Regions from separate parts of the Paucibacter sp. KCTC 42545 genome, predicted to be linked through region 1. Evidence: riboswitches for the same ligand, from Rfam matches in the RefSeq annotation. Region 1 holds a riboswitch; each other region holds the start of a gene.

Region 1 (7,944 bases):
CATGGTGAGATTTCCATGGCCATCGAAGCCGTCAAGAAGGGCGCTTTCGATTGGGTGGTCAAGCCCAATACCGCCGAGCTGCTGGCCAAGCTGCCGCAGGCCCTGGATGCCGCGCATGCGCGCGCCGAAGCCCTGGCCCGCTGGACCCTGCTGACCCCGCGTGAACGAGAAGTGGCCCGGCATGTGGCCCTGGGCACACCGAACAAGGAAATTGCGCGGCTGCTCAATCCGCCCTGCAGCCCCCGCTCGGTGGAGAGCCACCGCGCCCATCTCTTCGCCAAGCTGGCCTTTGCCAATGACAACGAGCTGGGCCGCTGGTTGCAACAACACGCCTGGCTGCAGGAATGAGGGCGCCAGCGCTCCTCCCCATACGCCTGTTCCGCCCTGCTGTGGCCCTCAGTTGCGCAAACGCTGCAGCTGCCAAGAGGCTTTCTTGAGCTAACTCAAACAGGCCCCGTCAGGCAGGCTTGGGCGTTTTTGAGTTTGCGAAATATCAAGGGTTAACCCCTTGCAGGCCGTTTCAATAGCGTCATCGGGATTCAAACCCTTCACTAGGAAACCTTGCAAACATGAACAAGCTCGCTACTTCCCTCGCCGTCATCGCCCTGGCCTGCACCACCTTCGCTGCCCAAGCCCAGCAAGAAGGCAACTGGATGGTTCGTGCCCGTGCCGTCAACCTCGACTCGGCCAACAAAGACACGACCGGCCTGGGCCTGAGCGTCAACAACAAGGTCATCCCTGAAGTTGACATCACCTACTTCATCACCCCCAATATCGCTGCCGAACTGATCCTGACCTACCCGCAAGGCCACGACCTGAAGGCCGGCGGCGCCAAGATCGGCACCCTGAAGCACCTGCCCCCGACCCTGTCGCTGCAGTACCACTTCATCCCCACTGGCACCTTCCGTCCTTATGTGGGCCTGGGCGTGAACTACACCAACTTCTCTGACGTGAAGTTCGACGCCAGCCTGGAAGGCGCTGGCAAGCTGAATCCTTCGATCGACAACAATAGCTTCGGCCTGTCGGTTCAAGTTGGCGCTGACGTGCAGATCGCCAAGAACTGGTACCTGAACGTGGACGTCAAGAAGGTCCAGATCGGCACCAAGGTCTACTCCAACGGCGTCAAGGCTGGCGACTTCAAGGTTGACCCCCTGCTGGTCGGCGTTGGCGTTGGCTACCGCTTCTAAGCTGACAATGGCTTGAGCCGAAGCCTGCGCGCACCACCGGGTGCGCCCACCTTCAGCCCCATTTAAAAACCGCAGCCTCGGCTGCGGTTTTTGCATTTTTGGCGCCCTTTTGCCACAGTGCCGCTGCCGACTAATTCACGCCCGCCCGCACTTCCAGCCGGGCGGCATACGCACAAAACGCCGCAGCCGCTAGAGTCCATCACAACTGCAGTGCCGCGGAAGTGGCGCGAGCAGCGAAGTCAATCAGAGGGCAAACCCGTTGAAAAGCGGGGACGCAAAGCCACCGGCCTACCGCGCGCAAGCGCCACGGCAGCGGGGTTGCCGGATGAGCGCCAGCTCGTCTGCTTTGGCGTGGCCCTCGCCCCGATTTTTTGGAGTGCCTCGGCCATGCAGCAGTACCCTGGATCCCGCGCCCGTCTTAGCAGCGCCTTGCTCCTCAGCTCTAGCCTTGGCCTGCTGCTCAGCGCCTGCGGCGGTGGCGACAACAGCAAGCAAGAGCTGGTGGCGCCAGCCAGCAGCGCCAGCGCGGCACCCCTGGCCACCGGCATCACCACCCTGGACCTGCCGACCGAGGCCCTGCCCGATGCCGCTGCCGCCTTGCAAGCCAGCCCGAGCTTTCACGCCGCCCCACTGCTGCTGAACCCACCGGATAACCGTGACGCGCAAGACCCCTCCACTTCTGCCCAAAGCCAAGCGCGCCAGCAAAGCATTCCCGCCGAGTTCAGCCAACTCTCTAGCCGCGGCCTGACGGTGCAGACCCTGGCCGCGGCCCAGCGTGCCCGTGCCATGGCCGCGGGCGGCGACAGTGTGGCCCCCATGGCCGCCGCCTCGGTCGTGTCCACCTACACACCCGCGCAGATCCGGGCAGCCTATGCCCTGCCGCCCATGCCCGCTGCGGGCAGTACCCTCAGTGCAAGCCAAGCCGCCCAACTGGGTGCCGGCCAGACGATCTACATCGTCAATGCCATGCACAACCCCTATGTCGCAGCCGAACTGGCCGCTTTCAATCAGAAATTCGGCCTGAGAGGCTGCAACAGCAAGGCAATCCCGACCACCACCAGCCTGCCGCTAGCGGCGGCCAGCACGAGCGCTTGCGAGCTTTCACAGGTTTACAGCACCCCGGCCGGGGGAATGACCAGCGCAGTACCTGCCTACAACGCCGGCTGGGCCACCGAGATCGCCTTGGACGTGCAATGGGCACACGCCACCGCACCGCTGGCCCGCATCGTCTTGATCGAAGCGGCCGACGCCTCGCTGAACAGCTTGCTCGGTGCCGTCAAGCTGGCCAATGCCATGGGCCCCGGCGTGGTGTCGATGAGCTTTGGCGCCAACGAGGGCAATTACACCGCCTCGGTAGACGCTGCCTTCAGCGCCGCCAAGATGACTTATCTGGCGGCCACCGGTGATTCGGGGGTCGGCGTGTCCTGGCCTGCCGTCTCGCCCAATGTCTTGGCGGTGGGCGGCAGCAGCTTGACTTACACCGGCACTGGTGCACGGGCGGAGTCGGCCTGGTCGGGCAGCGGCGGCGGCATCAGCGCCTATACCGCCACGCCCAGCTATCAAGTCAGCAGCGTGCCCGGCATGGGTGTGGTCGCGCGCCGCAATGTGGCTGACGTGGCCTTCAATGCCGACCCCAACACCGGCCAGTACGTGGCCGTGCAATCGGGCAGCACCATCAACTGGATCAGTGCCGGCGGCACCAGCCTTGCCACGCCTCAATGGGCGGGCTTGGTGGCCGTGGCCAATGCGATGCGAGCGCAAAGCGGCAAGGCCCCGCTGGGCGCCGCCCACGGCATGCTCTACCAACAAGTTGCCAGCGTGCCCGGCAACTACGCCAGCGCTTTTGCAGACATCAACAAAGGCGCTAACGGCACTTGCGCCAGCTGCGCCGCCAAAGCCGGCTACGACACGCCCACGGGCTTGGGCTCACCCAATGCCACAAGCTTGCTGAGCCTGGCTTCCGGCGCCACGGTGGCCAGCCCGGCACCGGTGCTCACCGCCGCCAGCATCAGCGGCCAAGTTGGTACGGCCTTGAGCTTCACCGTCTCGGCCCAAGCCGCCAACCCGTTGACTTACAGCCTGAGCGGCGCCCCCGCCGGCATGAGCATTGCGGCGAACGGCACCGTCAGCTGGCCCACGCCAGTGGCAGGCACTTTTGCGGTCACCGTCAGCGCCAAAGACAGCAAGACCGGCCTCAGCGGCCAAGCGGTTTATACCGTCACCATCGCTACGCCCGCCGCTCCCAAGGTGGCCAGCGCCAGCATTGCCGGCCAGCCCAATGTGGCGCTCAATTACACCGTTAGCACCACAGCCAGCAATCCTGTCAGCTACACCCTCAGCGGCGCCCCCGCCGGCATGAGCATCAGCGCCAGCGGCGTATTGAGTTGGGCCAAGCCGGTGCTGGGCAGCTATAGCGTGACCGTGACGGCCAAGGACAGCAAGACCGGCTTGAGCGGCACGGGCGTGATCAGCCTCAAGATTGCCGCCAGCACCACGCCGCCGGTCAGCGGACCACAGATCACAGCGCCGGCCCTCAGCGGCGTCGCGGGCAAGCCGTTGACGGGCGCGATCAGCATTGCCGCCCCAGGCGCCAGCAGCCTCTCGCTGAGCATTGCCGGCGCGCCGCTAGGCATGGGCTTCTCGATCAGCGGCATGACGGTGACAGCCTACTGGCCCGCCCCCATCACCGGCAACTATGTGCTGAACATCCGGGTGATCGACCAGGCCGGCCGCCAGGCCAGCGCCACGATGCCCATCACCATCACGGCCAAATAAGCCGCGGGCCAAGCAAGGCAAAACACCTCCCCTCCCCCAAAGGAGGGGCAGGAATTGAGGGGCTAAAACAGGACTTGTGACGCAGAATCACAGACCTCGTTTAGCCCCTTGTCGCTGCCCGCCATGCCTCTGCGTTACTTACTCTGGATTGCTCTTGCTTTGCTCACCCTGGCCGCCGGCTGGCATGTCAGAAACACCGAATTTGTACGCGACTTGATCAACCCAGGCGCCGGCAAGGCCCGCCCGATTCAGTTCGACAACGGCAGCCGCCGTGAAGCTCCCGAACCAGCCAAACCCTTGCCGGGTGCTGCCAAGCCGCTGCCGCAAGGCGTGATGCGCAAATGCCTGCGCGGCCGCGAGGTGGTCTACACCGATGTGGCCTGCCCAGCAGGCTATGCGCAGGGCGATGTGTCGGGCGGCACGGTCAACACCGTGGCCGAGCCTGGCCGCCAAGCTGGCGCAACGGGCACGCCTGCATCGGCCGGCGGAGCCGCGTCGGCGCCGGGCAAAAAGGCGGCCTTGCGCGAGGTGCTAGATATGAACAGCAATAACGATTTACGTCAGCGCATGATGGATCGCGCCATCGACCAAAGTACGCGCTAGTCTGCGCTGCGCTTCAGCCAGCCGGCTTTGCTAAGCCTGCAGGCTGAAGTTACATCACAAGTCGGCAGATACTGCCGAAACCAAGTCCGCTGATCAGGCCTGCGCCGCGAACGCATCCCGCGTCAGATTCTCCGGCGCGCCATCGGCACGGCAGACCACATCGTCCTCGATGCGCACGCCGCCGAAGCGGCTCAGGTGGGCCACCAAATTCCAATCCACCGCGGCGGCTGCGGGCGTGGCCTTGAGCTTGTTCAGCAAGGTCGGGATGAAGTAGAGGCCAGGCTCGATGGTGACCACCATGCCAGGCGTCAACGTACGGGTCAGGCGCAGATAGGGATGGCCTTCGGGCTTGGGCGACAGCGTGCCGCTGTCGTCAGCCATGAAGCCGCCCACATCATGCACCTGCAAGCCGATCAGATGGCCGATGCCATGCGGGAAGAAGGTGGACGTCACACCCTGCGCCAGCTGCTCAGCAACGCTCAGCTTGACCACGCCGAGGTCCTGCAGAATGCCCGCCACCTTGGCGTGGGTGCTGAGGTGGATGCTGCGATAGTCCACGCCCGCACGCACCTCATCCACCAGCGCCAGCTGGGCCGCTTCCATGCGCGCCAGCAAGGCGTCGAACATGGCATCACCGGCGCTCCAGGTGCGGGTGATGTCGCTGGCATAACCGTTCACTTGCGCGCCAGCGTCGATCAGCAGCGCGCGGGATTCGGCCGGGGCCTGCGCCTCTTGGTACTGGTAGTGCAGCACCGCGCCATGCTCGTTGAGTGCCACGATATTGGTGTACGGCAGATCGCGGTCGGTGTGGCCGCAGGCAGCCAAATAAGCGCGGTGAATGTCCAGCTCGGAGGCGCCGGCCAGGAAGGCGGCCTTGGCAGCCAGATGGGCCGGCACGGCGCGGCGCGAGGCCGCGCGCATTTGCTCCAGCTCGTAGCCGGTTTTGTTGGCGCGCTGATAGTGCAGGATATTGAGCAGATCGGCCGGGTTATTGGGCGTCACGCCGTCCAGGGCGGCGTCCGCCTCGCCAATGATGGCCAGGCGGCCAGGCACTTGCAGATGGGCGCGCGCCTCATCGGGCTGGCCGATCACCACCAGCTCCACCAATTCGGTCCACTCGCCGGCCGGGTCGCTGGGCGGCACATGCCAGAAATCGTCCGGCTGGTAGTACACCACCCGCGGCTTGTGGCCAGGGCGGATCAGCAGCCAGCTGTGCGGGTGGTTGACCAGCGGCAGCCAATGCTTGAAGTGCGGGTTGGGCGCAAACAGATAGGGCCGGTCGTCCAGAAACGCGTACTTCTCGATGCCCGAGGCGATCACAAGCGCATCAAAGCCACAGCGCGCCAGCGCCTGTTCGGCCTGAGCTTGCAGTTGATGGAGGTGGTGGGAGTAGGTCTTAGTCATGACTGAATTGTGAGCGAAATTCCGCTCGGCTTGTATTTTATAAATATATTAATGCATCGCGGCGATGCAAGCCTGAGGCGAACCGATGCGTCAAGCAGGTGCGGCGCAGTTGCAATGTGCAGCGCGGCGCCCTGCGCACTCAGCCATTCTTGTCCCACACCACGCCCTCCTCGGTGAGCATGGCGTCCAGCGGCACGTCGTGAGGCAAGGCTTTCAGCAAGGGCTGGAAGCCGTGGGCATAAGCCAAGCCCGCCGTGGCCGGGCGCGGTGTCAGCGAGGCCAAGGTGCGGTCCATGAAGCCGCCGCCATAACCCAGGCGAAGGCCAAAGGGTCCGTAGCCCAGGCAAGGTACCAGCACCAGGCCGGGCTCGAACACCTCGGTGTCCTTGGGCTTCAAGATGCCGTAGGCATCCTCCTCCATCGGGCAGCCCGGGTACCAAACCTGAAAACTCAGCGTGCCATGGACCTTGTCCACCACCGGCAGGCCGATCTTTCGCTGCGGGTCAGATTCGCTCCAGCGGTACAGCGCCGGCAGTGGATCAAACTCGCCTTTAATGGGCCAGTAAGCGCCGATGGTCAACTCATCGCGCGGAATCAGCCAGGCGCGCAAAACGCTCTGCAGCACCTCGGCGCGCTCCAGGCGGTCGGGCATGTCCAAGCGCTCACGAATCAGCTTGGGGCGCAATTTCTGGCGTTCAGCAGCACGGTCATCAGTCAAGTCCACGCGGTACTCCAGCAGCAAAGACACATCTGAGACCATTGTGCAGTGCCGGCGCGACTGGCGTGAGCGGGTTTCCGGTGGTCTTGACTTGACTCATCTTGCGCCGGCGCCCGTTCGGCCATCTGCGCTTTTCAGACCTGCGTGATCCGAACATCCGCCAAATGCCGCTGCACATCGCTGGCCTGGCACAGCGAGGTGCCCGACTTCAGCAGCGCGGCCGCACCCGCCGCCATGGCGTGGCGCAAGGCCAGTTCCAATTGATCATGCTGATCATGCTGAGCAAGCGACCACACCAGCGCGGCCAGGAAGCTGTCGCCCGCGCCGATGGTGCTGGACACCTCCACCTTGAGCGCCTGGGCGCGCCAAGCCTGTTGGGCCGAGACCAGCAGCGCCCCCTCCTCCCCCAAGGACAGGGCCACGATCTCGGCTTGGCCCTGCTCGATCAGCGCGCGCGCCGCATCGCGCCACTCAGGCTCGGCAGTCAAAGGCAGGCCGGTCAGTTCACGCAACTCACGCAAGCTGGGTTTGACCAAATAGACCCCCGTCCGCAAGGCCGCCAGCAGCGCGGCGCCCGAGGTATCGAGCACCATCTTGCTGCCCTGCTGCCGGGCTCGGCCGGCCACCTGGGCGTAAAAGTCCTCCGGCGCACCGGGCGGCAGGCTGCCGCTGGCCACCAGAAAGCGCGGGCGGCCATGCTGGCTCAGCGCATCGAGGCAACGCTGGCACTCAAGCGCAGACAAGCGCGGGCCGGGCAACACAAAGCGATAGTCCTGCTGGCTGTTGTGCTCATGTGCCGTGAAGCTCTCACGCGTCTCGCCCGCGATCGGCAGCGCCTGCGCGGGCGTTTGCTCCTGCGCCAGCAACTCAGCCAGCAGGCCGCCCGTGATGCCGCCTGCGGCATACAGCGCCAGCACATCGCCACCCAGACGGTGCAAGACCCGCGCCACATTGATGCCCCCGCCACCGGGATGCATCTGCGCCGGCTCACAACGCAGCTTGTGCCCCGGGATGACGCGGTCCACCGAGGTGAACACATCAACGGCCGGGTTCATGGTCAAGGTAAGGATGTCGCTCATGGGTCAGAGTTTAGGCAGGCAAAGTCGGAACTCCCCCCATTGGAGCGATAGCCCAATCAAACTTGTACATCTCCAATGCACAAGCCGGCCCAAATACAGCTTGCTACCGAGCAATCCAAGAGTTAGCGTTTATCCTCCTCGGCAAGGGGGTCACAAGTGCACCCATTGCAGACAGCGA
Region 2 (7,944 bases), 620 kb from region 1:
GCCGGAAGAACTTGAAATCGAGGCGACCCAGCGCAGAGCACGCGAGCGTTGGTTGAGCACCTACTCCGCCAAAGCAATCAAGCAAGGCGCGGGCATAGACAACGCCCTAGTCAAGCACACGAGGTTCCAGGAGCTTGTCGGCGACCTTGAGCGGATGTTCTTGCTGGGCAAGGAATTACGGCAGCCTGTGGGCGGGGTCATCAATGGCGGCGCAGGGGTTGGCAAGAGTACCTTGTGCCGCTACTTCATGGACACCTTGCCCCTGCATAACCTGACCGAAAGCGGGTCTGGCGTGTTGTACCTCCGTCTGCGACGCGGGCGATCGTTGGCCGCCGTGGTGCAGCAGATCCTTGGCCAATTGCAGTACCCACTGTTTAAGGTCAATGATGCGAACCTGGATGCCAAGCGCTCTTTGACCTTGGATGCCTTGCGCCGCCACAAGATCAGGCTCTTGTTGATCGATGAAGCGCACCAAGTCATCACCCGAAACTCGGCCAAGCGAGACGATGGCTCATGGGCGGCGACACATTCCGTTTGAGGGGGCTGCCGCCTTTTCCCAGCTGACTGGCGTTCCACAGGCATGGTTTGAGCACCGGTTGCCTCGTTGGCTTGATCGAGATCGGTGGCGCGAGATCGAACTTTTCGGCCAGGCATGGCGCGACGACTGGACTCTTCGAGGAACGCATCAACAGGTCTGCACTCTGTGTCTGTCAGAACAGGGATTTGCCCGGGCCGAATGGGACTTGAACGCATACGCGGCCTGCCATCTGCACGGGACAATTCTGCTCGATCACTGCGGCTATTGCGGTCGAGGGATTTCGCCAGATCGACCGGCCGTGGACATCTGCAGTTGTGGCCACTACATCGCAGCCGAGATGATGCCTGCAGACTCGGCCGTAGTTCGATGGTCCGCAATGTGCGCTGATGCGGTAGGCGCAGGTGCCGGCATTTGCGCCACGGACCTTGGTGGCTTGAGCCTGCTGCAAGGCCTGAGCGCCGACGGTGCTTATCGAGTTCTGTTGGCATTCGGAGGGGGGCAACCAGCGCTGCGGGGCCGAGTGCTCAATAGTGTTGAGTCATGGCTGACCAGTGCGGCCATGCATGAGGTGCTCGCGACGGCGATTCGTAGGATGGCCGAGCCAACTGGGTTCATGTGGGGCTCTCGAAGTGAGGTCCAACGATGCACTAGCAGTTTGGCTGAGCAGCAGCTTCGCGGCGTGACGCCCTTTGATCGGACTGCCGCCGGGCACCTTCGAAATGCCATGGGTCTACCTGCCCGCTGGCGTAACAGGCGCCCTGCCTTTCACCATCAACTCGATTTATTCACCTAGGTTTCTTGTGCGTTCTCGAGGCCACAACATGTTGAACCGACACCCATTCTTGCTATGCCTTTTCGCTGGACCATTCCAATCCTTCGACATTTCGACGCTCGGTTGGCGGCGCTCGCCAACGTCCCTTTTGCGCAGCCACACGAGGCGCCGAATTCCTGGTTCACCCGTGCCGCAGCGATGCAAGGGTGCACGGCCAAGGAATTCGCGACCTATTTGGGGTTCTCATTCCGACAAGACTTCGACAGCTTCTATTACTTTGCTTTCCGAAAAGTAAGGGCTACCTCGCCCCAGGTTCAAGGGCTTGAAGCAGGGCGCATCTATTTTGATTTTTCTAGGAAGAAGAAAGAGTTCGGATATACGCTGCCCAACCCTTACTACCGACGCGGTAGGTATCGTTTCTGCCCGCTTTGCCTTCAGACAGCGAGGGTTCCTTGCATCCATATGTACGCTCGCATGCGAGAGCTAGTCTTCTGTCCTTGGCATCGATGTTTACTTGAGGAGCAATGCCCGCATTGTCAAGTGCCTATCGAATTAGTGCAGGACATGATCCAGCCCGCTAAAGGCAAACCTGGGGTGGAGGATCTAAGTTTGTGTATGCAGTGTCAACAGCCATTGCATGCAGTGGTAGCGTTGCGCATCGACTATCGGATGCTGAATGCCATGCCACTCTGGCTACAGAATTGGGGGCGCAATGGGCCTGGGCCGATTGAGGGGCGAGGCATCAGCAGCGAACGCTACACGGAGTTCAGTGAACGACGGGCCAAAGCAAGGGAAGCGACCGAAGTCTAGCCAGGTTCGCACTGCTGAGAGCCGCTTGATCTTGCAGGCTCGACCAATTCATCTACGGTATCGAATTCGAAAACTAGGAACCAGCAACATGATCGGGAAACTGCTGCGCCTCATCACCTGAACTAATCCAAGAATCGCTACTTCAACAATCGGCCCCAGTATGCATTTGACCCCGCAAGTGCCCGCGCCAGCTGGCTGTTATTGCGACAGAACCGTAAATAGTCCTAGCACAGAGTCCGGTGGGTTGCTACCCCTGCAAGATGGGGGAGTGCGAGTTCGTGATTTTGCCGTTAGATTTGTCACACGGTCAGCAGTTCATGAGCAAAGTCATGGAGTGCCAGCAAAGTTGCTTCGGCTTCTTTGCGATCAGGACAAGGCTCATACCCAAATGGGGAGGGCCTGAATCGCAAACCCGGCGCGAGCCGGCGACGCAAAGCCTCCGGTGTTGGAGGGTTCCGTTTTAAACACGGGACCTTCGCAAGATAGCGGGGTTGCCGGTCTGAGTTCCTCAGGTCGTCATCAAGCTCAGCGTTAGTCGGCCCGCCTTCGAATCCTTTGAGGGTTCAGAGAGCATGGCTTTGACGCAAGCGTTGTTCAGGCAAGAAGTGATGCAGGCCAGCCAAGCTCAATGGCTCGGCAGTATTCGCATTGGCCGGCCACCCAGTTTTGCATGGGTCACCGGTATCTCGCTGAGCATGGCGTTGGCCTTGGTTACCTTTGCCATCTGTGGTGAAGTTACCCGCAAGGCCAAGCTGCCGGGCTTGTTGATGCCGACGGCCGGGATGCTGACCGTCAGCGCCCCACAAGTCGGGGTTGTGACTGAGTTGCTGGTCAAGGAAGGCGATCTGGTCGCAGCGGGTCAGCCGGTGATGCGGTTGCGAAGCGAGCGCACAACATCGCTTGGTGATGCAGCAATCCTCAACGCCCAGGCCTTGGCTCAGCGCCGGCAAACGCTAGAAACCGAGCGGATGCTGACGCAACAGCAGCAACGTCAACGACAGCAAGCCCTCAATGATCGACTGCGCAGCTTGGCCGCCGAAGAGCGTCAGGCTCAGGCTGAGTTGGAAACCAACCGTTTGCGAGCTGGCTTGGCGGCCAAGAGTCTGACCCGCTACGTCGAATTAGAGAAAGACAGCTTTGTTTCGGCCGTGCAACTGCAGCAGAAGCAAGAAGAGCTGCTGGACGTGCAACTGCGGGAGCGCAACGCCGAGCGAAGCTTGGCAGCCCTGCAGCGCGACATTCAAGCGGCAAAAGCAGAACTGCTCAACAACGAAACCAGTAGCAGCACCAGCCTGGCTCAAATTGATCGTGGGCTGGCTAGCCTCAGCCAGGAATTCACCGAAAACGATGCTCGCGGCGGATTGACGCTCACCGCACCCCAGGCAGGCCGGGTGAGCGCCATCACCATTCATCTGGGTCAGCCGGTGCAGGCTGGGCAGACACTTGTGAACTTGATACCAGAAAGTGCGCAGCAAGGCGCCTCAACCTTGGAGGCGCAACTCTACGCGCCGAGCCGAACAGCGGGTTTCGTCAAACCCGGCCAGGTTGTCTGGCTGCGCTATGCGGCCTACCCCTATCAGAAGTTCGGCATGGCTGAGGGCGAAGTGCAAAGCATCAGCCAGACCCCTATTGCTGCTCAGGATTTACCTGTCGGGCAGGGACAGGCCTTGCTCGCCGCTGCGCAGGCCAATGAACCCCTATACCGAATTAGTGTGAAGTTAAAAAAGCAGGACGTCACCACCTATGGCAATACGCAAGCGTTGAAGGCGGGAATGGCGCTTGATGCTGATGTCATGCAGGACCGCCGGGCAATATGGGAATGGTTGTTCGAACCCGTATTTGCCGCTTCGAGTCTTTTCAAAGATCTCGGAGGTGGAAATAGGTTCAGCCATAGCGAATGATTTTCTCAAAGCGCCAAAACGAAACAGCCGAAGATATTTTGATTGAATCAAGGAGTTTTGATTAAAAAATTCTACTGATTTAGTTAATGCAGAGTAAATGACGGCTGAAAATTTTTATGTGTTTTTCTGGCGGCCACTGGGGTCACGATTGCAATCTCCTCGGGCCAGTCTAGGGTGCGGTTGGCGGCAGATGTACTGTGCCGGAAAAGTATGCGACAGTCGATTCTGAGTAACGAATAGACTAAATTGAATTTTTCTTAGGGATCGATAAATTTAATCCCAATCTCTGCCTCGATATATTTGGGTTTTTGAGTATCAAGGTACCGCTGCTGAGGCAGGCTGTGGCTTTTGAATGGGGTCCGGCATAAAGTCGTTGGTTGTTTTGTGGCTGGCTATTGGGGCTGGCTAAAAATTCTTGAGAGAGACATTGGAAGTTGACGAAAATGTCGAAAAGCATTTGGCCAAAGTGGCTGGATTGTTGGTTGAAATTGAGGGATTTCAATTGGCAAATAAATCCTCAAAAAAAAGGGTGTATATGCGTATTTTGCAAAACGAAGAATTGAATTTGGCGTCAGGTGGAGATAGTTGGGCTGGTACTCCAGAAGGTCGAGCACCGTATGTGTCGCCATTTACTCAGTGCATGGTTGACTCTGTCGGATGGTCGCAGGCAAATGCAGTGATCGCTGGCCTCTATTGCGGCGGCAAGAAGGTTCTTCAAATGCTTTCCAGTGACAACCCGTAAGTAAATTTTAGAAGTGCTTTAGAACAAGGCCGGAGTGCATTGCATTCCGGCTTTTAAAAAATCAAATGAATAAAGCCAGAGCGTTTTTTGAAAATTTCTTGCTGCTAATTGTTTTGGCGGCCGCCTGTCAAATTATTGGTTCATTATTGAAGCATCTATTTTTTGGGTTCGTTGGTTCGCGTGAATGGTTGACTGAGAATTTTTTATTATCAATTTTCTTTCTGGTTGAAGCTGCAATTTTGGCGGTCGTTCTCGCGAGAGTCAACAGGGGTATCTCGATTGGGGACTTGCTTAAACCTTTTTGGCTTGAGACGTTGTTAATTTCTTTTGTATATTCGAGTGCTATTCTTGTTGTTGCAGTGGCCTGTAGTGGCAAAAATGTTGCGGAAATTTCACCGAATCTCATTAATCCATTCAATCCGGTTTCAGAATATTGGTGGGCCTCTTTTGTTGGTTTGTTGATTAAAGCCTTTCAAGAGGAGTTGCTGAATCGAGGCGTACTGCAGCCTTTGATGGGGGAAATGTTTTCTAGCGAAGTAATTGGCTTGGTTGTTGTTGCGGTTTTGTTCACGTTGGGGCACCCTACGGATAATTTCATGATAGTTTTTCCTGGGGCTGTGGCGCTGGGGGTTGTATTTTTAATAACTAAATCAGTATTGTCATGCTCGATTCTGCATATTTGCATGAATATTTCTTTTGATATTTTATTTGGGTCAAATTTCACTGTCTCGCCTTTGTTGGATTCGGCCGTTCTAGAGAATGTGCGCCCAGTATTCTTTCTTGTTGTAATGGCGATGGCTTTTGTTCATTTGTATTTGAAAAAATATCACCATAGTATGACTTAAAGGTTGAGTTGTTGATTAATTATGAAGAATATATGGCCTTCAAGAGTTGGAGTCAGAGCGTTCCAAATGCCTGATCAGTGGTGCATTGTTTTTGGCTTCAATGGTAGTCACGAGGTCGCATTTGATTGAAAGAATGTGGCGTTATATTTGTCGACAACAATGAGAATTGTTCTCCAATCTGAGTCTGCGGAATGTGGGCTAGCTAGTTTGTCTATGGTTTGCAGTGCCCATGGCCTGCATCATGAATTGGCAGATCTGCGCCGGCGCTTCCCTGTCAGCCTCAAAGGCGCAACCCTTCAGCACTTGATTGCGCATGCCGCAGCCCTTGGTTTTTCTTCGCGCCCATTGCGCCTTGAGTTGCATGAGCTTGGCGAATTGCAGGTCCCCTGCATCCTCCACTGGGATCTGAATCATTTCATCGTTCTCAAGAAAGTCCTTCACGGCGGCAAGGCCGCAGTGATCCTCGATCCGGCTGTTGGCGAACGACGCTTGTCGATGGGCGAGATATCTCGCCATTTCACCGGCGTGGCTTTGGAGTTGAGCCCCAATGCGGAGTTCAAATCCCAAGCCCCGGCGCCAAAGGTGTCATTGCGAGCCTTGACTGGCAAGGTCATGGGCCTTAAACGTTCGCTCCTGCAAATCTTTGCCGTGGCCGTGGTGCTGGAGTTGTTTGCTGTTCTTGCACCCTTGTTCAACCAGATGGTGGTGGATGATGTGCTGACCTCAGGAGACCGCGATCTGTTGTCAGTGCTGGTGATCGGCTTCGGCTTGCTGTTGGTGGTGCAGACTGCCGTCGGCCTGGCTCGGTCTTGGATGGTGATGGTCTTGGGCCAGACCTTGTCCTTGCAATGGATGGGCAACGTGTTCGCCCATCTGGTGCGCTTGCCGGTGGACTTTCTTGAGAAGCGGCACTTGGGCGACATCACCTCGCGCTTCGGCGCCGTCAGTGCCATTCAAAAGACTTTGACCACGGCCGCCATTGAGGCGGTGCTGGATGGCCTGATGGCCGTGGCCGCGCTGGTGATGATGCTGATCTATGCGCCTACGCTTTGCGCGGTCACCGTCACAGCCGTCGCAGCCTACGGCCTCCTGCGCTGGGTGGCCTACCGACCCTTCCGCGATGCCGCGGCCGAGCGCTTGGTGGTGGCCGCCAAAGAGAACACCCATTTCCTGGAAACCCTGCGTGCCATCACGCCGCTTAAGTTGTTCGGCCGGGAAGAAGAGCGCCGTGCCCGTTGGCAGAACCTGATCGTGGATGTGCAAAACCGCGATGTGCGCACGGCCAAGATGAGCATTGGCTTCACCACCGCCAACACCTTCATCTTCGGGCTGGAGAACTTGCTTGTGCTGTGGCTGGGCGCCAAGCTCATCATGACGGGGCAGCCGGTGCAGGCCGGGCAGACGCTCGTGAACTTGATTCCCGAAACTGCGCAGCAAGGCGCCTCAACCTTGGAGGCGCAACTCTACGCGCCGAGCCGAACAGCGGGTTTCGTCAAACCTGGCCAGGTTGTCTGGCTGCGCTATGCGGCCTACCCCTATCAAAAGTTCGGCATGGCTGAGGGCGAGGTGCAAACCATCAGCCAAACGCCTATTGCTGCGCAGGATTTGCCGGTCGGTCAGGGGCAGGCATTACTCACTGCGGCGCAGGCCAATGAACCCCTCTACCGGGTTAGTGTGAAGTTGAAAAAGCAGGCGATCACCACCTATGGCAACACGCAGTTGCTGAAGGCCGGCATGGCACTGGATGCCGACGTAATGCAGTACCGTCGGACAGTTTGGGAATGGGTGTTTGAGCCCATCTTTGCCACTTCTAGTTTTTTCAAAGAACTTGGAGGCAGACGTTCGTTCGCACATAGCGAATGAACTTCAAAGCTCCAGAACGGAACGATCGACCGTCTTTTCGATTGAATTAAGGAACTTAAATGAAAGAACTCTCTATTGATCAGGTTGCAGCAGTCAATGGCGGCGCAAACAATGGCTGGGGATTTGCGGGAGCTGTTCTAGCCGTAGCCGGCGGCACGATTGCAATCTGCACTGCCCCAGTCTGGGGTGCAGTTGGTGGCGTGTTGGCAATTGCTGCAGTCGGAGCAAATGCTCTCTCGTCTTACTCTTCGAGTGGCGGCACTTGCGGTGGTGGCCGCCAGCAAAACATGCAAGTAGTTGTTTCAGAGTGACGATTCAGCTAAGTGGAACTTAGTTAGGATTTAATGAGTTTGACTCTCGTTGTTGCGCCAAAAATTTTGCGGCGCAGCGATGTTCCTGAAAAATAATCAGGCAGACAAACAACTCTCAAAAAACATCTACAAAATTTCAGCCAATCGAAACTGGGCACTCAT
Region 3 (7,944 bases), 1.7 Mb from region 1:
AAGAGCATGCGGCGCAATGCAACAACGACAGCCTCTTCGCCGGCAGACAGGGTCGTGCAAAGCTTGTGGGGGCGGTGGCTCAGGTCGGCAGGCGCCTCACGGCCCTTCCATTTGCGAACTGTGGCCTTGGTGATGTTGTAGCGCCGAACCAGTTCGGCGATGGATTCTTGAGAAGCCCTGATCTCGGCACGAACCAGCGGCGTTGTGCGGGCTTGAGGGTGGATGCGGGTCAAAGGAAAGCCAGGTTGAAATTTGGATCGATCACGCCAAGCATGATGCTACGGGCTCGAAGCAGCGGCCAGCTTCGAGTGGGGACATGATCTCCTGGAATCCAACAGTTATGCAACGGTCTCAGATCATGGCGAGGCTGGCAAGGGCGCCTTCGCTGGAGTCTGATTGGAGGTGTAGCTTCATTTATGCAACTGTGCTCGAAGGCGGCGAATAATTGAGTAGGGACCTGTTACGGTTACAGTTTCACTATTTAAATATACATATACATCGCTCTCGTCCCACCTTAGAAAACTGGGCCCCTTTTGACAAAAAACCAGAGGCTCAACATCGCCGACATCAACATACCCAAGATATTTAACGTTTTCGAAAAATATATCCAAAGCGGCAGCGTCATCTCTATTAAATGAAAAAGTAGCTGGCAACGCGATCACAACAGAAACCAATGACCCAAGGCCGATCAGCATTACGAATACAACAGGAGATTCAATGTCAACCGAAATGTAGTCAAAAATTAGTTTTGAAAAAAAAATAGTTAGCGCCAAGCAAGCTGCCCAAGAAGTAAACTGCTTGAAAGATTGAAAAAGCAGAAGTCGTCGCCCAAGCGACAATCCCCAGGAAATATTTGAAATTGATCTCTTTGACATCAAACACTCCGGATTAAAATTCAACCGACGGCGCACGTGTGCGCCGTCAAGCTAATATATTACCTTACATAAACCTTGTAGACATAATACGAACCGGCGCCCACCATTCCTCCTATGATTGCACCGACTGGACCTGCGGCAGAGCCAAGAGTTGCGCCAAGGCGAGCCCCAGCCAGGTAGCTGCCAATTTGCGCTCCTCCGACAGTTACTCCTGCCGCAGTTACGGCGGACGCCAGATTCGCACCATTCACTTCATTCGTCTGCTCAAAAGTCAATACTTGCATACCAATTTCCAAGTTTCCAGGCAGATTCCGGGCGCCCGGTTCCCGCTTTAGGCACAGCGCCTAATATTACGAGTCCTATCGATTGTTTTGTTAAAAGCTAAATTCTTACCAATGCAGCCAACACCAGCTCCAACACCCACTCCCAAACCTTCCTGCGGTCCTGCATCACATCCGCATCCAACGCCATGCCAGCTTTCAGGGCTTGGGTATTGCCGCAGGTATTGATGGCCTGCTTCTTCAATTTCACGCTAATCCGATAGAGGGTTACCTGCGCCGCTGTGAGCAAAGCCTGTCCTTGACCTACCGGTTAATCTTGCGCGGCAATGGGCGTTTGGCTGATGCTTTGCACCTCGCCCTCAGCCATCCCGAACTTCTGATAGTGGTAGGCCGCATAGCGCAGCCAGACAACCTGGCCAGGTTTGACGAAACCCGCCGTTCGGCTCGGCGCATAAAGCTGAGCTTCCAACGCTGAGGCGCCTTGCTGCGCAATTTCTGGAATCAAGTTCGCGAGCGTCTGCCCGGCCTGCCTGGGGTGCGGTGAGCGTCAATCCGCCGCGAGCATCGTTTTCGGTGAATTCCTGGCTGAGGCTTGCCAGCCCACGATCAATTTGAGTCAGGCTGGTGCTGCTGCTGGTTTCGTTGTTGAGCAGTTCTGCTTTTGCCGCTTGAATGTCGCGCTGCAGGGCTGCCAAACTTCGCTCGGCGTTGCGTTCACGCAGTTGCACGTCCAGCAGTTCTTCCTGCTTCTGCTGCAGTTGCACGGCCGAGACAAAGCTGTCTTTCTCTAATTCGACGTAGCGGGTCAGACTCTTGGCCGCCAATCCGGCTCGCAAGCGATTGGTTTCCAACTCAGCCTTGGCTTGACGCTCTTCGGCGGCCAAGCTGCGCAGTCGATCATTGAGCGCTTGCTGCCGTTGACGTTGCTGCTGTTGCGTCAGCATCCGCTCGGTTTCTAGCGTTTGCCGGCGCTGAGCCAAGGCCTGGGCGTTGAGGATTGCCGCGTCACCCTGCGACGTTGTGCGATCGCTTCGCAGCCGTATCACTGGCTGACCCGCAGCGACCCAATCGCCTTCCTTGACCAGCAACTCAGTTACGACACCGACTTGTGGGGCGCTGACGGTCAGCATCCCGGCAGTGGGCATCAACAAGCCCGGTAGCTTGGCCTTGCGGGTGACTTCACCAAAGATGGCAAAGGTGACCAAGGCCAACGCCATGCTCAGCGAGATACCGGTGACCCATGCAAAACTGGGTGGCCGGCCAATGCGAATACTGCCGAGCCATTGAGCTTGGCTGGCCTGCATCACCTCTTGCCTGAACAACGCTTGCGTCAAAGCCATGCTCTCTGAACCCTCAAAGGATTCGAAGGCGGGCCGACTAACGCTGAGCTTGATGACGGCCTGAGGAACTCAGACCGGCAACCCCGCTATCTTGCGAAGGTCCCGTATTTAAAACGGAACCCTCCAACACCGGAGGCTTTGCGTCGCCGGCTCACGCCGGGTTTGCGATTCAGGCCCACCCTAAAAGGCATCGGCCTTGTTTTGATCCCAAAGCTGCCAATGCAACTTTGTTGGCAATCCATGACTTTGTTCATGAAGTGCTGATCCGGCGGCCAATCTAACTGTCGAGCTGAAAACTTGGTAGGCCCCACATCGAGGGGGTATCAGAATATGTCGCCATGTGGTATAGCAGCACTCAATCCAAGGAACGGTAACTCAGCGAGGTCGTAACTAGGCGGCGGCGACAGACTTGGGCCGGTCAGCAGCCCAGTTGCACAGCACTGATTGCCAAGTCGGGCCCATTCGCCAATGCAAGGAGCTTGAGAGTTGCAGTTGCGCCTCTTCAGTTTTGTTGCCACCCCGCTCGATGAGCCTCCGACGTCGCATCATGGCGGGCATCGTCCTCGGCATGGACATAGGTGTTTGTGGTCAAATGTTGGAGTGCCCAAGGTTGTCGCGCACGATCTTGAGGTCCACTTGATTGCTCAAGTTGGATCCTGCGGTATCCCGAACAGTCATTTCAGCGTGATGGCGGACAGTTTGGGCGCGCGCAAGCGCCTGGGTTGATGGTCGCTCAGCCTTGTCGAGCGCCAGAGTTGGAACATGAATCTCGTGGCCGTTAAGCATTCTCGTCGCATGCTGGGGGAACCATACGGGGCTTGAGCCAGGCGGGCAGCTTTTGAACGTCGATCATGACCACATCGTCTGCGACTTGCTCCAGATCCGCCAAGTAGGACAAGCCACTCTGGTGGTCCTCCAGTTCTAAGTCGATACCTGTCCAGCCAGGCTTGACCGAGTTCATGCGATCCTTGATGGCCGCCACGGGAACCCGACGATCCTCCGGAAGGACGTATTTCACCCGCGCGATAGAACTTCGGTCGGTGGCCGATATCGTTTGGAGCCCGTGGACGTCTCGGAGTTCCCAAAGCAGGAACATGCATTGACGCTCCTCGCGAGGCGTCATGCGTCCGCGCTCTATTGCATCACTCATTCTCTGGATGAGTTCGCAAAACCTGACCTGCTGCAGGCCAGAGAGAGGGGGGAGAGCTGAGCCATTGTTCATCGATGTGTGCAAGGTCCCATCAACGCTCTGCACCCGACGATGGATCAAGGCGTTCCGGATTTCCGCCGTAGCCTCGTACAGAGCTACCAATGCATCCCAGACGAGCTGTGAAATTTCCGTCATCTGGCCACCGAGATGAGTGCGAAGCGCCTTGATCTTTGCTGAAGCCTGAAACGGCACCTTTATCGTCGTAACCCTGCACAGGGCTAGCTCTACCGCCATGTCCAAAACCTTCCATGCTGCGATGAAAAACAGCGTCATGAGACGTCGACGCAGTAGGTTGGTCGCATGTGTGCAGCGGCCGTCGTGAAAATCGACTTCAAGGTGTATGCGAACACCATGCGCTGAGAATATGAAGGTCTCTGAAGACGCCACAAGCGACGCAACCGGCACCCCTTCGGCTAGAAGCTGCCGCTCTAGCTCAGTGCATTCGAGAAAATGAGATTTGGGCATAGCCAGTATTTTCTCGCTCCCCCTTCACCCCGAAGACTATGGCGCTGAGCAATTGCTGCCATTCTTTGGGCGACCATGATACGGCGCAGTTTAGTCAGTGCGCACGCCTCAGCGCCGCTGTAGGCCTGCCTGCAAACTCTGCATGCCCCGGGCCTGGGTGGACTGCCCCGGCTTCTGCGGAGGTCGGTTGGTGCGAGCCAGTCTGGCTTAGCCGGATTTGCGAGTTACCGATGGTAGTTCGCCTCGGCTTCAGTCGGCTGGACGGAGCCGGCCGCCGCCCCGGCGAACGCGGAAGCGTACCGCGCGTCGGCGCGTCAATGAGTTGATCACCCAGCAGATGCACCTAGCGCCCCCCCCCCGCCCACCTTGAAGGTCTTCCGAAATGCCGGCGGCTTGGCTGCTTCGACCCACAAGCGAAAGCTAAGCTTCATCGACGCGCTGTACGTCCACACCGAAGTTTTGGCGCGCCGCGTGGACTGGATGCCGTCGTCCTGAATCTGGCGGCGGACAGGTCTGCTGAAGCTCCGCTTAGTAAATCGATCAGCCCCCCGCATTCATGGGGGTTGGAGTCCGATTGCGCGCCCCGAAATCCAAACCTGCCGATGTTGGCGGGTCCTTTTGACGTTGACGTGCTTTCTTCGGTTGACCCAGTAGTAAGCCGCCCGCCCAAACAACAACGATCCGGGAATGAAGCTTGACGCCGACTAACGACCATGAATACGCCGTGCTGGGCGGAGTGAACCGTGCCAGCATCGGCCGCTACCTGGCCATCCTCTCCAGCTCGATCTCCGCCGGGCTGGTGTTCGTGCTGCTGCAGGCACAGAACTACGCCCAGACGATGGGCTTGGATGTCAATTTGCCGCCGATCGTCTTGTCGTTGGTCGGAGCCGGCGCGGTCTACACGGTGCTCTTCTGGCTCCTCAAGAACCACGCCTGGAAATGGCGGCCGCTGTCAGCGCTGCTCAAGGTACCCAACTTGGCCGGCACCTGGGACTGCAAGGGTGAAACCCTGGACCGTGACGGCAAGATCACCTACGCGTGGACGGCCGAGGTCACGATCATTCAGTGCTGGGACAAGCTGCGTGTGCGGCTAAAGACCTCGCAGTCGGGCTCGAACAGCATGGCAGCCGCGCTGACCCATGACAGCGTTGATGGCTGGCTGCTGCTCTACCAATACCGAAACGACCCAAGGATCGGCGAGCCCGAGCTGAACTCGCACGTCGGCACTTGCAGCGCGACGTTCTCTAAGGATCTCAAATCCGCCACCGCTGAGTACTTCAATGGTGTGGGGCGGGCAACGTTCGGCAAGATGACCTGGACCCGGAGGCAATGATGGCGCGCGATATCAATCAACGACTGCAGCAATTGCGCACGCGCCGCGACGGAACTGGCGGCACCGTCAATGAGGGGTTTACGCTGGACTCGCTCTTTGCCAAGTCTGCACTGCCCGTCGAATTGTGGGAGTCCCGCGGCAAGGCGGACCAGCCTCACACCCGTTACGCACTAGGCTCTATGCAAGCCGTCAGTGACACCTACACCAAGGTGAGCAAGGAAACGGCGTTTCGCGTCGCCAACCAGCTAAAGGACCGTCTAGCGAAGCGCGGCATCGTCGCGGAGTTCGAGCTGCAAGGCTCGGTTCCGCTCGACGTTCACATCAAGGGCGTCAGCGACGTCGACCTGCTGACGCTGGCCAGCGAACTGTTCTCGTACGACGTCAAGGGCTTCAAAGCGCTGCATGGCAAGTACTGCAATCCGGCAAAACGTACGGCGCTGGAGGTTCTGATCGAACTTCGTGGCCACGTCGAAACCGACTTGGCCGACGCCTTTTCCGCGGCCAAAGTGGACAAGACCGGTGCGAAGGCTGTCAAGATTTCTGGCGGCTCGCTGGCCCGCGACGTGGACGTTGTCCCCGCCGTCTGGTTCGATACCGCGCAATATCAGTTGACTGGCCTGGCCTCAGATCGAGGCACAAAAATTCTCGACAAGAAGGCCAGCAAGACCATCGAGAATCAGCCCTTCCGCCACATCGAGCTGATTGGCGCGCGCTGCGACAAGATCGGCGGAGGCCTGCGCAAGGCGATTCGCCTGTGCAAGAACATCAAAGCTGACTCTGACCGGAACATCACGCTTCCCAGCTTCGACATCGCTTCGACCATGTACCACGCAGACATGAAGGCCTTGCGCCTTGGATCCTTCTACGAACTCTCGATCCTTGCCGAGACGCAGCGGCATCTCGACTACCTCGCCTGCAATCACGGCGTGGCGAAGACCTTGTACGTGCCCGACGGCAGCCGATTGATCTTCGATACGAACGAGAAGCTGCGCAGCTTGAACGACCTGTCGCGCGACATGGACGAGTTGCTGGACGCCGTCTATGCGGAACACACTCCCGCCTATTTGGCGCAGTACCTCATGAGCGACAAGCGCCAAGCGATCAGCAAGCTGGCGGCTTGACCTCTAACTCCTGGGCTTCAGCCATCTTCGAGGCGGCGGCAGCCTGCGGTCAGCCCCGCTCCAGATCGAGTTCATCACGGGTTAGCGGCAGTGCCATCGGCGGGGGGCGCTGCGCTCGAATCGCGAGATAGAAGCTCCGAAGCGTCTTGCCCCAACAGATCAGGACTCACCTCAGTCGTCAGTCGCTAGACTTGCGTTGCGCCCGCCGAAGCAAACGCAACACCCAAACGTCCGAACACCTAGTCGTTCAAAAATTCAGCAAAAGCAAACGCAACGCTGAGCCGGTTTTGTGATTTGCAACGGATTTTGCGTGGATTTCGCAGCTTCTCCTGGGAAAGTAAACGCAACAGCGAACCCGAAGTACTTGGTTTCGATAAATTTTAAGCGTCGCCAACAACTAGGCTCAGCGGAATCGCTCAAGCTGCAGGTAGTACCACATCCCCAAAGCCAGCATCTTGCGCCCCAGCCAATCGCCCACCGGCGCGCGGACATGGTTGAAGCGCTGGAAGACGTCGAAGGTCTCGGTCTCGGCCATCACGGCGGCCGCCATCACCTCACCGACGATATGGGACGTGGCCAGGCCGTGGCCAGAATAGCCCTGCGCGAACAACACATTGGGGGCCAGTTTGCCGAGCTGCGGAATGCGATTGATCACGATGCCCATATTGCAGCTCCACTGGTAGTCGATCGCCACGCCGCGCAATTGCGGAAATGTGCGCTCGATGCAGGGGCGCAGCTCCGCGGCAAGGTCGCGCGAAGGTTCACCTGAATAGTTGGCGCCGCCACCGAAGAGCAAACGGCCATCCGCCGTCATGCGGTAGTAGTCGAGCACAAAGCGGCTGTCATAGACCGCCAGGTCATACGGATTGAGTTGGCTTGCCAACGCGCCCAAAGGCTCGGTCGTGACGATGCCGCCAGGCGCCGGAAAAATCATGCCGCTCAACTTGCGCTGCTCCAGCTGGTGATAGACATCACCGGCCAGCACGATTTGATCCGCAACGATGCGCCCCTGGGGCAAGCGCAACGAAGGCGTGGCGCCATGCACGATTTCCAGCACTGGGGAATTCTCGAAAACCAACCCACCCAAATCGGTCAATGCCTGCGCCTCGCCCAAGCAAAGATTGAGCGGATGCAGATGCATATTGCGGCGGTTGTAGATGCCACCGTGGTAAAGCGGCGTATCGAGAAAACGCCCAATGTCCTTGGCCTGCACCAACTCCACCTCATCGGCCATCCCGCGGCGAACCATTTCGGCATGGGCACGGCTGAACTCACCCATGGCCTTGGGGGTGTAGGCCGCGTGCAGATGGCCCATCTTG
Region 4 (7,944 bases), 910 kb from region 1:
AACGGGCGCGGCGCTCTTCTTCCCGTCCGAATAGTTTGAGCGGGGTGATGGCGCGCAGGGTTTCCAGAAAATGGGTGTTCTCTTTGGCGGCGACCACCAGGCGCACGGCGGCTGCGTCACGGAAGGGCCGGTAGGCCGCCCAGCGCAGGAGGCCGTAGGCTGCGACAGCGGTCACTGTCAACGCGCACAAGGTTGGTGCATAGATCAACATCATTACCAAGGCAGCCAAAGCCATTAGACCGTCCAGCACTGCCTCAATCACTGCTGTGGTCAGGGTATGTTGAATTGCCCCGACTGAACCAAATCGCGACGTGATATCGCCGAGGTTGCGTTTCTCAAAGAAGTCGACTGGCAGACGCACCAGGTGAGAAAACACGTTTCCAGTCCATTGCAGTGAGAGAGTTTGGCCTAGAACCATCACCATCCAAGAACGGGCTAAGCCAATCGCCGGTTGCACTAGCAAGAGCAGGCCAAAACCAATGACTAGCACCCCGAGCATGTTTCTGTCCCCTGACGTTAGTACATCGTCAACTACCATCTGATTAAACAGCGGGGCAACAATCACAAACATTTCCAGCACCACGGTCACCGCGAAGATTTGGAATAGCGATCGTTTAAGGCCTGAAACTTTTCCTGTCAGCGCACTCAATGACACTTGCTTCGCCGGGGCTTGGGACTTGAACTCTGCATTTGGGCTCAACTCCAAAGCCACGCCAGTAAAGTGGCGAGAAACCTCAATCATACTCAGGCGACGCTCGCCTACTGCAGGATCCAAAATTATGACGGCTTTGCCAGATCGCGTGACCTTCTTGAGTACAACGAAATGGTTTAAATCCCAATGGAGAATGCAGGGTGTTTGTAACTCATGAAGTTCATCTAGTTCGAGACGGATGGGTCTCGAGGAAAAGCCTAGCACTGCCGCATGGGCAATCAGTTGTTGAAGTGTGGCACCTTTGATGCTGACTGAAAAGCGACGCCGCAACTCAGCAAGATCTAGATTTAGCCCGTGAGCGTAGCTAATCATGGCAAGACTTGCCAATGCGCATTCTGACGAGGTGCTTTGCAGTACTACTTTTATAGCCATAATTTAATGAATGGTCACGCGGTTCTCGCTTATTTGTGGCTTATCCATTGCGCTGATTTATTGACAACCTCAAGTATTTCCCGTGTCCAGCGCAAAGCCTCATCAAGGTTAGATGTTCTGCCCCCGTGAAGACTGTTTTCAATAATTCTTACCTCGCACGGCGCATATCGTGATCTAGGAAATATTTCGTTGCAAAGGTCCTTTGATGGAGGCTCTGCGAGCCAATCCAAGCTGCCATGCACAAAAAATACTGGGCCTTCAAAAGTGCTCAACCGGTCAGAAATGGGCGTTGTGTCTGTGCTCCACTGTAGATATCTGCGTTTTTGATATTCCGTCCCTGTAAATATTAAATTTTCCGGCCAATCCTCTGTCATTGTAGATTTCATTTTATCCATTCTTCGACTGATGAACCAGCCTTGTACGATATCAAAAAATTCTTTCGTGTATTTATCGCCAGCGGGTTGAATTGCGTTCAATACTTGGGCTTCAAATTCATCGACTTCTCCTGGATCGGCCGCTTTTGCTGTGTTGTAAATTTCGATGCGACTGAATATCCGACCCTGTTTGTTGCTTCTTATCAGTTCATTAACCGCATGAAATATTGCAGGGTAATTCTTTTGATAGAGAATCGTATCTTGCAAGCTTTTTGTCGGTGAGGCTATTCCGATAAACGCATCGATTTTTGCCCTTTTTTGACTGATTATTTTTGATGCGAGGAAGCCGCCTAGTGAGTCGCCGACCAAAAGAAGGGGGCCTGCAAATCTTTCCTCGATTAGCCGAATAGCCTCTGCCGTGTCGAATTCAAAGTCAATAAGCGTTTGTTTTTCGAAGTCACTTTTCTGTAGGCAAATTTCTTGAATATATTTCCACTTTTCGAGCTGTTGTGAATTTTCTGCGAGACAATTCTGTATTGATTTAATCCCGCCAAAACTGAAACTTGCGACGCGCCAACCCTGCTCTAGTAAAGTTACTATGAGTGGATCAATAAGTCGATCTTCTTTGAATTGACAAAAATTGTTTTTAAAGCAATAAAAACTAGCCTCCATTCCATCGCTGCCGGGGACAAAAAGGATAGTTCCGAGTTTGTGGCCGGGCTGCTCCCAAATTCCCACGCCATCACTAATTTTGTATGTAATTAGTTGTTGGCTTTGTTGAATTGTTTGCGCATTGCAAGAAATCAAGAAACAATAGATCAAGACTAGAAAGATGCAACGTCTCATGATCGCAATTAGTTACCAGTTAAGAAACTTGGTGGCTGTTTAAGGCCATGCCTGGCTATAAAAATTGGGCGCGCGTCGGCGCCCAACCTTTAGACCATCTCAAGGAATCTGGGTGCCACGCGGGGGCACAGGTCGAATCGCTTTACAATACACTGTCATTGTTTGTTTGGCTGAGTCGTATGTAACAGCTAGTTTGAAGCTGGCATCTCCAAAAGCAACAACTTTACCGTTGAGCCCCCCCGACCCTTCAACTTCCCACGCGGAGGGGACGTCGTTCATCACTAGCGTATGATCCGTGTTTGTTCCATAGGTAAATCCTGGGGGGCAAAAACTTCGGACGCCTTCAATTACCACTCTTTCTAATTGAACTGGTTCGACTGGCTTGACCAGCAGAACGGTGCCATTGTCAAGGCCATTACCAGCTCCGCTAACGTAGCTTAGTTCATGTGTCGATACGCTTCTCATAGCTCTCCTTTTCCTGAAGACGCAGTCAGGAATTCCGCCTCCAGATATTCTGGAAATATAAATGGTTGTTAATGAGCAACTATTTCAGGTTTTATCAAGGGATTTGGGTTCCTGGGGTTCTACTTCTTGCCACGTAGTTGAATGTGAGAGTCTGCTTTGCGCATCATAGGCTGCGGATAATTTTATGCTTGAATTTGAGATGTTTATGGTACTCCCATTCAGCCCTAGCGCATTACCTAGATTCCATGATGCCGGAATTTCGCTCATAATTAATTTTCTGTATACTTTGGTCTCATATAGGTCATAGTTTCTGAATTCATTTTGCAATTCTGCCAACACCAGGGGGGCTATGCCTGTAGGCTCGATAGGGCGAACTAGCTGGACGTTTTCAAGTGTGATTGTTCCTGTTCCAGAAACTGAATCAAGTTCTACGGTGGTGAGCTTCCTCATAGGGTCTCCAATGATTTCCCGAAAGGTCGGTCGGGACTCCCGATTCTGGTTGCGGTATTCTTTGGTGATTTCATTTCAACGTAAGTAGCGGCTCTAATATCCATTCCCAGATTGCTCTTTTGTCCTGGGTCACATCCGCTTCGAGGGCCATGCCGACTTTGAGCACCTGAGTGCTGCCATAGGTTTTGATTTCTTGCTTTTTTAACTTCACGCTGATTCGATAAAGCGGCTCATTTGTCTGCGCCGCCGCCATGAGCGCCTGGCCCTGACCAACTGGTAAATCCTGCGCGGCAATCGGCGTCTGGCTGATGCTTTTCACTGCACCTTCTGCCATTCCGAACTTTTGGTAGGGGTACGCCGCGTAACGCAGCCAAACGGACTGACCGGGCTTTACAAAGCCTGCCGTTCGGCTGGGGGCGTAAAGTTGGGCTTCCAACTCTGAATTTGCGTGTCCTTTACTTTCTGGCACCAAGCTCAGCAAGGTTTGACCTGCTTGCACAGCTTGACCAGGGTGAATGTCGAGCGCAGTGACTCGGCCTGCCTGGGAGGCCATCAGCGTCAGTCCACCCCGAGCGTCGTTTTCTGTGGTCTCTTGGCTGAGGCTGGCCAGTCCGCGATCCACCTGAGCCAGGTTGGTGTGGCTGGCAGTTTCGTTGTTGAGCATTTCGGCGCGAGTGGCTTGAATGCCTCTTTGCAAGGCTGCTAGGCTTCGCTCGGCATTGCGCTCGCGCAGTTGTACATCCAGCAACTCTTCCTGCTTTTGCTGCAATTGCACGGCGGAGACAAAGCTTTCTTTCTCTAGTTCGGTGTAACGGGCCAAGCTCTTGGCGGCCAAGTCAGCGCGCAGGCGGTTTGCATCCAGCTCGCCTTGCGCTTGGCGTTCCTCGGCGGCCAGACTGCGCAGCCGGTCATTCAAAGCGTCTTGACGCTGGCGTTGCTGCTGTTGCGTCAACAAGCGTTCGGTGTCCAAGCTGGCACGGCGTTGGGCCAAGGCTTGGGCGTTGAGGGTGGCAGCATCGCCCAAGGGAGTGTTGCGCTCACTCTTCAAGCGCATCAACACCTGCCCGGCTTGCACCAGTTCACCCTCATGAACCAGCACCTCCGTCAAGACGCCAGCCTGCGGCGCACTCACAGTCAACATGCCGGCCGTCGGCATCAGCAACCCTGGCAGCTTGGCCTTGCGGGTCACTTCACCCCAGATGGCGTAGCTCACCAAGGCCACTGCCATGCTCAGCGAGATACCGGTGACCCATGCAAAACTGGGTGGCCGGCCAATGCGAATGCTGCCGAGCCATTGAGCTTGGCTGGCCTCCATCACCTCTTCCCTGAACAACGCTTGCGTCAAAGCCATGCTCTCTGAACCCTCAAAGGATTCGAAAGCGGGCCGACTAACGCTGAGCTTGATGACGACCTGAGGAACTCAGACCGGCAACCCCGCTATCTTGCGAAGGTCCCGTGTTTAAAACGGAACCCTCCAACACCGGAGGCTTTGCGTCGCCGGCTCGCGCCGGGTTTGCGATTAAGACCTGCCCTAAGAGGCGTCGGCCTTGTCTTGATTCCAAAGCTGCCAATGCAACTTTGTTGGCAATCCATGACTTTGTTCATGAAATGCTGATCTGGCGAGCAATCTAACTTTCGAACTGAAAACTTGGTAGGCCCTACATCGAGGGGGTATCAGAATATGTCGCCATGTGATAAAGCGACACTCAATCCAAGGAACGGTAACTTAGCGAGGTCGCGTAAGCTCCCCCACCAAGTAGACAACTGAAATCAGAGAATGCGGCCCAACCCGAAAGGAAGAGGCCCATGAGGAAGAGCAAGTTCACGGAGAGCCAGATCGTGGCGATCCTCAAAGAAGGCGAGGCAGGCATGCCTGTGGCGGAGGTGTGCCGTAAGCACGCCATCAGCGCGCCGACGTATTACGCGTGGAAGTGCAAGTACGCGGGCGCGACGGTGTCGGACCTGACGCGCATGCGCGAGCTGGAGACAGAGAACGCGCGGCTCAAGCGCATGTACGCGGACTTGGCATTGGAGAATGCCGCGATCAAGGACGTACTGTCAAAAAAATTCTGACGCCGTCCGTGAAGCGGCAGGCGGTCGAGGTCATGGTGACCGAGCACCGCTTGTCGATCACGCGAGCCTGCCACGCCGCGGGCTTGTCACGGGCGGCGTACTACAAGGTGCCACCGTTGCCACAGGAGAAGGATGCCGAGGTCATTGATGCGCTCAACGGCATCGTCGAGCGCAACGGTCGCTGGGGATTCTGGAAGTGCTTTGACCGTCTGCGCCTGGATGGTCGGCCATGGAACCACAAGCGGGTCTGGCGGGTGTTAACCAGTCCAAGTTTTTGTCCGCATCCCCGGTGGCTCAATATTCGGTCGGCGCCAACAGAACATGCGGTCCTTGGCGACCGAATTCAGGCCGGGGTCCTGTGGTTTTGCGCGTTGCAGACGCACTCATGCCTGCGCCGCCTGCAATATCCGTTTCCTGGCCATCCACAGATTGCTCAGCGCAAACAGCGTGACCAGTTGCGCCGTGTTCTTGGCCAGGCCGCGATAGCGTACCTTCACATGGCCGAACTGGCGCTTGACCACGCGGAACGGGTGTTCGACCTTGGCTCGAATGCTGGCCTTGAGCTTCTCCAGTTGGTCGATGAGCTGATGGCTGGCGCGCGTCTTGTCCAGCGCGCGCCGCTTGCCGGGCCGCATGGCCACGTGCCAGGAGGCCTGAATGTCCTTGGCATCGTCGCGCTTGTCGGCGCCCTGGTAGCCGGCATCGGCGAAGACATCGCTCTCTTGGCCATGCACCAGCGCGTGTGCTTGGGTCACATCGCTGACGTTGGCCGCCGTGCCCACGACCGTGTGCACCAGCCCGGATTCAGCATCGACGCCGATGTGTGCCTTCATGCCAAAGTGCCATTGGTTGCCCTTCTTGGTTTGATGCATCTCGGGGTCGCGCTTGCCGTCCTTGTTCTTGGTCGAACTCGGCGCGGCAATCAGCGCGGCGTCGACCGCCGTGCCTTCCTTGAGCATCAGCCCCTTGGCTGCCAGCGTGGCATTCACCTCCTCGAGCATTTTCTGGCTCAGCTCGTGCTTCTCCAGCAGGTGCCGAAAGCGCAGGATGCTGACACGATCAGGCATCCGGCTCATTCGGCCCAGGCCCGCGAACTCCCGGTACAGCGCCACATCGAACAGCGCCTCTTCCATGGCCATGTCGCTCAAGCCAAACCACTGCTGCATGAAGTGAATCCTCAGCATCGTCTGCAGCTCAAATGGCGGCCTTCCGGTCTTCGCCACCGGCGCGTGGGGCGTAATCACAGCCAGCAATTCGCCCCACGGCACCACGCGTTCCATCTCGTCGAGAAACACGCGCTTGCGTGTTTTCCTCTTGCTCAATTCCAGGCCAAGATCGTCTTGCTTCATGCCGAAATTCTTCTAACCTTCACGCCTCGACACCACCGGGACAAGTGCGGGTTTTGAACACCATCCCTAGCAGGCTGCTGAAATACCTCCCGACAACTGGAAAATTGACACTTCCGATGGTCATCTACCCCTTGCTAGGCTCAGAAAAATGGCTTGTAGGCCGTTCTATGAGGTCGAACTTTTGCCACGGGCAGCATAAAAACAGTATTCCAGCAGCCTGCTAGGTTTCGCATATAAGTCCTTTGAAAGTAAAAATAGGAGGAATGTCAATCGGGTCCTCCGCTTGCCCGGGCATATTTCCCCCAAAGTCACCAGAAATAACATGGGGTAATTACAAAAATAATGATGAAGTTTTTCAGGGTCGGCTGAAAAAGTGGTTGGCAAAAATTAATGACAAGTTTCTAGTCAATTTTCAGAATTGAAGCGCAGCCTCGCCCTTTGTGGCGCAAGAAATTGGCATGCCGCACGTTAAAAAAGGGCGAGTGCCTTTCGAGCAAGTCTTCCAAAATAGAATTTGCTCGGCGAGCTAGCCCAACGGCTGCCGCTGAGGTGCGCGAGTTTGCGGAACGGGTTATGCAGCGGTCTCGACCTGGTGTTTGCGTTGACGGAAGACTTGGCCAACACCGGCAACATCTTGACCGCCCAGCGATGGACCGTCGCATGATCGACCGACACGCCGCGCTCGGACATCATTTCCTCCAGGTGGCGAAAGCTCAATGGATAAGCCGCGTACCAGCGCACGCAAGTCATCATGATTTCCAGCGGAAAGTGCATGCGCTTGAGCACTCGGCGAAGGGCGGCGTTGATTGCGACTTTGTGGAAATCGTCCATGGCGGCCATTGTCTCAAACGCTTAATGCGACAGAACCCCATGTGCACTGCAGATCATAGCAAGGGCTGCGAGTGCGCATTCGCTGGATTCAGACTGGAGAATCATCACTCTTCTTCTTGAGTAGCTTTGAAAATCCAGAAAATACTCCAAGACAAACCAGAGACGAACCCAATTCAATTAAATGATCCCCGTAAACCGCCCCACCAATAGCGATCATACCCACCCCCACTAGCAAAATAAATAACCACAAATACGAAAATGAGGCAAGCCTTCTTGATGAATTCCTCCGCCTGAATAACCTACTAAAAAACAACGCAACCAACCCAACGACAACAAAATCAATAACACCCATCAAAGCTGGAAACAAGTATCGCATATAAAACCTATAAAAACTTGCAATGTCGATATTCAACCTCACAAGTTGATGCAAAAAGTTAATAGCTAGGCGGCTGAGGAATCCGAGGCCGTTGAT

The links. A riboswitch is a leader RNA that binds a small molecule or an ion and turns the genes downstream of it on or off. The one in region 1 is predicted to bind cyclic di-GMP.
Region 2: it holds a riboswitch for cyclic di-GMP, as region 1 does, so the genes downstream of both, AT984_RS19770 (HlyD family secretion protein) here and AT984_RS00395 (S53 family peptidase) in region 1, are expected to answer to the same signal.
Region 3: it holds a riboswitch for cyclic di-GMP, as region 1 does, so the genes downstream of both, AT984_RS08020 (HlyD family efflux transporter periplasmic adaptor subunit) here and AT984_RS00395 (S53 family peptidase) in region 1, are expected to answer to the same signal.
Region 4: it holds a riboswitch for cyclic di-GMP, as region 1 does, so the genes downstream of both, AT984_RS23925 (biotin/lipoyl-binding protein) here and AT984_RS00395 (S53 family peptidase) in region 1, are expected to answer to the same signal.

Annotation. Positions count from the first base shown of each region.
Region 1 covers NZ_CP013692.1:73,108-81,051, reverse strand. The annotation lists gene AT984_RS00405 (response regulator transcription factor) at 1-348, shown strand, start outside; gene AT984_RS00400 (OmpW/AlkL family protein) at 570-1,187, shown strand; cyclic di-GMP riboswitch class I at 1,427-1,513, shown strand; gene AT984_RS00395 (S53 family peptidase) at 1,575-3,962, shown strand; gene AT984_RS00390 (hypothetical protein) at 4,086-4,565, shown strand; gene pepQ (Xaa-Pro dipeptidase) at 4,659-5,969, opposite strand; gene AT984_RS00380 (5-formyltetrahydrofolate cyclo-ligase) at 6,109-6,729, opposite strand; gene AT984_RS00375 (1-phosphofructokinase family hexose kinase) at 6,822-7,766, opposite strand; gene AT984_RS00370 (RDD family protein) at 7,829-7,944, shown strand, end outside.
Region 2 covers NZ_CP013692.1:4,620,785-4,628,728, forward strand. The annotation lists gene AT984_RS19755 (ATP-binding protein) at 1-538, shown strand, start outside; gene AT984_RS24015 (TniQ family protein) at 507-1,331, shown strand; gene AT984_RS19760 (TniQ family protein) at 1,386-2,120, shown strand; cyclic di-GMP riboswitch class I at 2,516-2,619, shown strand; gene AT984_RS19770 (HlyD family secretion protein) at 2,693-4,021, shown strand; gene AT984_RS23100 (hypothetical protein) at 4,449-4,763, shown strand; gene AT984_RS19775 (CPBP family intramembrane glutamic endopeptidase) at 4,829-5,608, shown strand; partial or broken gene AT984_RS24020 (cysteine peptidase family C39 domain-containing protein) at 5,822-6,100, shown strand; gene AT984_RS19785 (ABC transporter transmembrane domain-containing protein) at 6,221-7,471, shown strand; gene AT984_RS23105 (hypothetical protein) at 7,531-7,782, shown strand; gene AT984_RS23110 (DUF6404 family protein) at 7,832-7,944, shown strand, end outside.
Region 3 covers NZ_CP013692.1:1,793,113-1,801,056, reverse strand. The annotation lists partial or broken gene AT984_RS22900 (IS481 family transposase) at 1-233, opposite strand, end outside; gene AT984_RS22895 (hypothetical protein) at 411-875, opposite strand; gene AT984_RS08025 (hypothetical protein) at 1,257-1,406, opposite strand; gene AT984_RS08020 (HlyD family efflux transporter periplasmic adaptor subunit) at 1,516-2,361, opposite strand; cyclic di-GMP riboswitch class I at 2,570-2,673, opposite strand; gene AT984_RS23940 (hypothetical protein) at 3,085-3,282, opposite strand; gene AT984_RS08015 (hypothetical protein) at 3,275-3,979, opposite strand; gene AT984_RS08005 (Cap15 family CBASS effector) at 4,866-5,504, shown strand; gene AT984_RS08000 (hypothetical protein) at 5,504-6,625, shown strand; gene AT984_RS07995 (NAD(P)/FAD-dependent oxidoreductase) at 7,029-7,944, opposite strand, start outside.
Region 4 covers NZ_CP013692.1:978,750-986,693, reverse strand. The annotation lists gene AT984_RS04310 (peptidase domain-containing ABC transporter) at 1-1,084, opposite strand, end outside; gene AT984_RS22810 (hypothetical protein) at 1,114-2,265, opposite strand; gene AT984_RS22805 (hypothetical protein) at 2,854-3,219, opposite strand; gene AT984_RS04300 (HlyD family secretion protein) at 3,290-4,189, opposite strand; partial or broken gene AT984_RS23925 (biotin/lipoyl-binding protein) at 4,277-4,360, opposite strand; cyclic di-GMP riboswitch class I at 4,644-4,747, opposite strand; partial or broken gene AT984_RS23415 (transposase) at 5,026-5,549, shown strand; gene AT984_RS04290 (IS5 family transposase) at 5,676-6,641, opposite strand; partial or broken gene AT984_RS04285 (IS6 family transposase) at 7,251-7,472, opposite strand; gene AT984_RS23920 (cysteine peptidase family C39 domain-containing protein) at 7,494-7,577, opposite strand; gene AT984_RS23410 (hypothetical protein) at 7,561-7,944, opposite strand, start outside.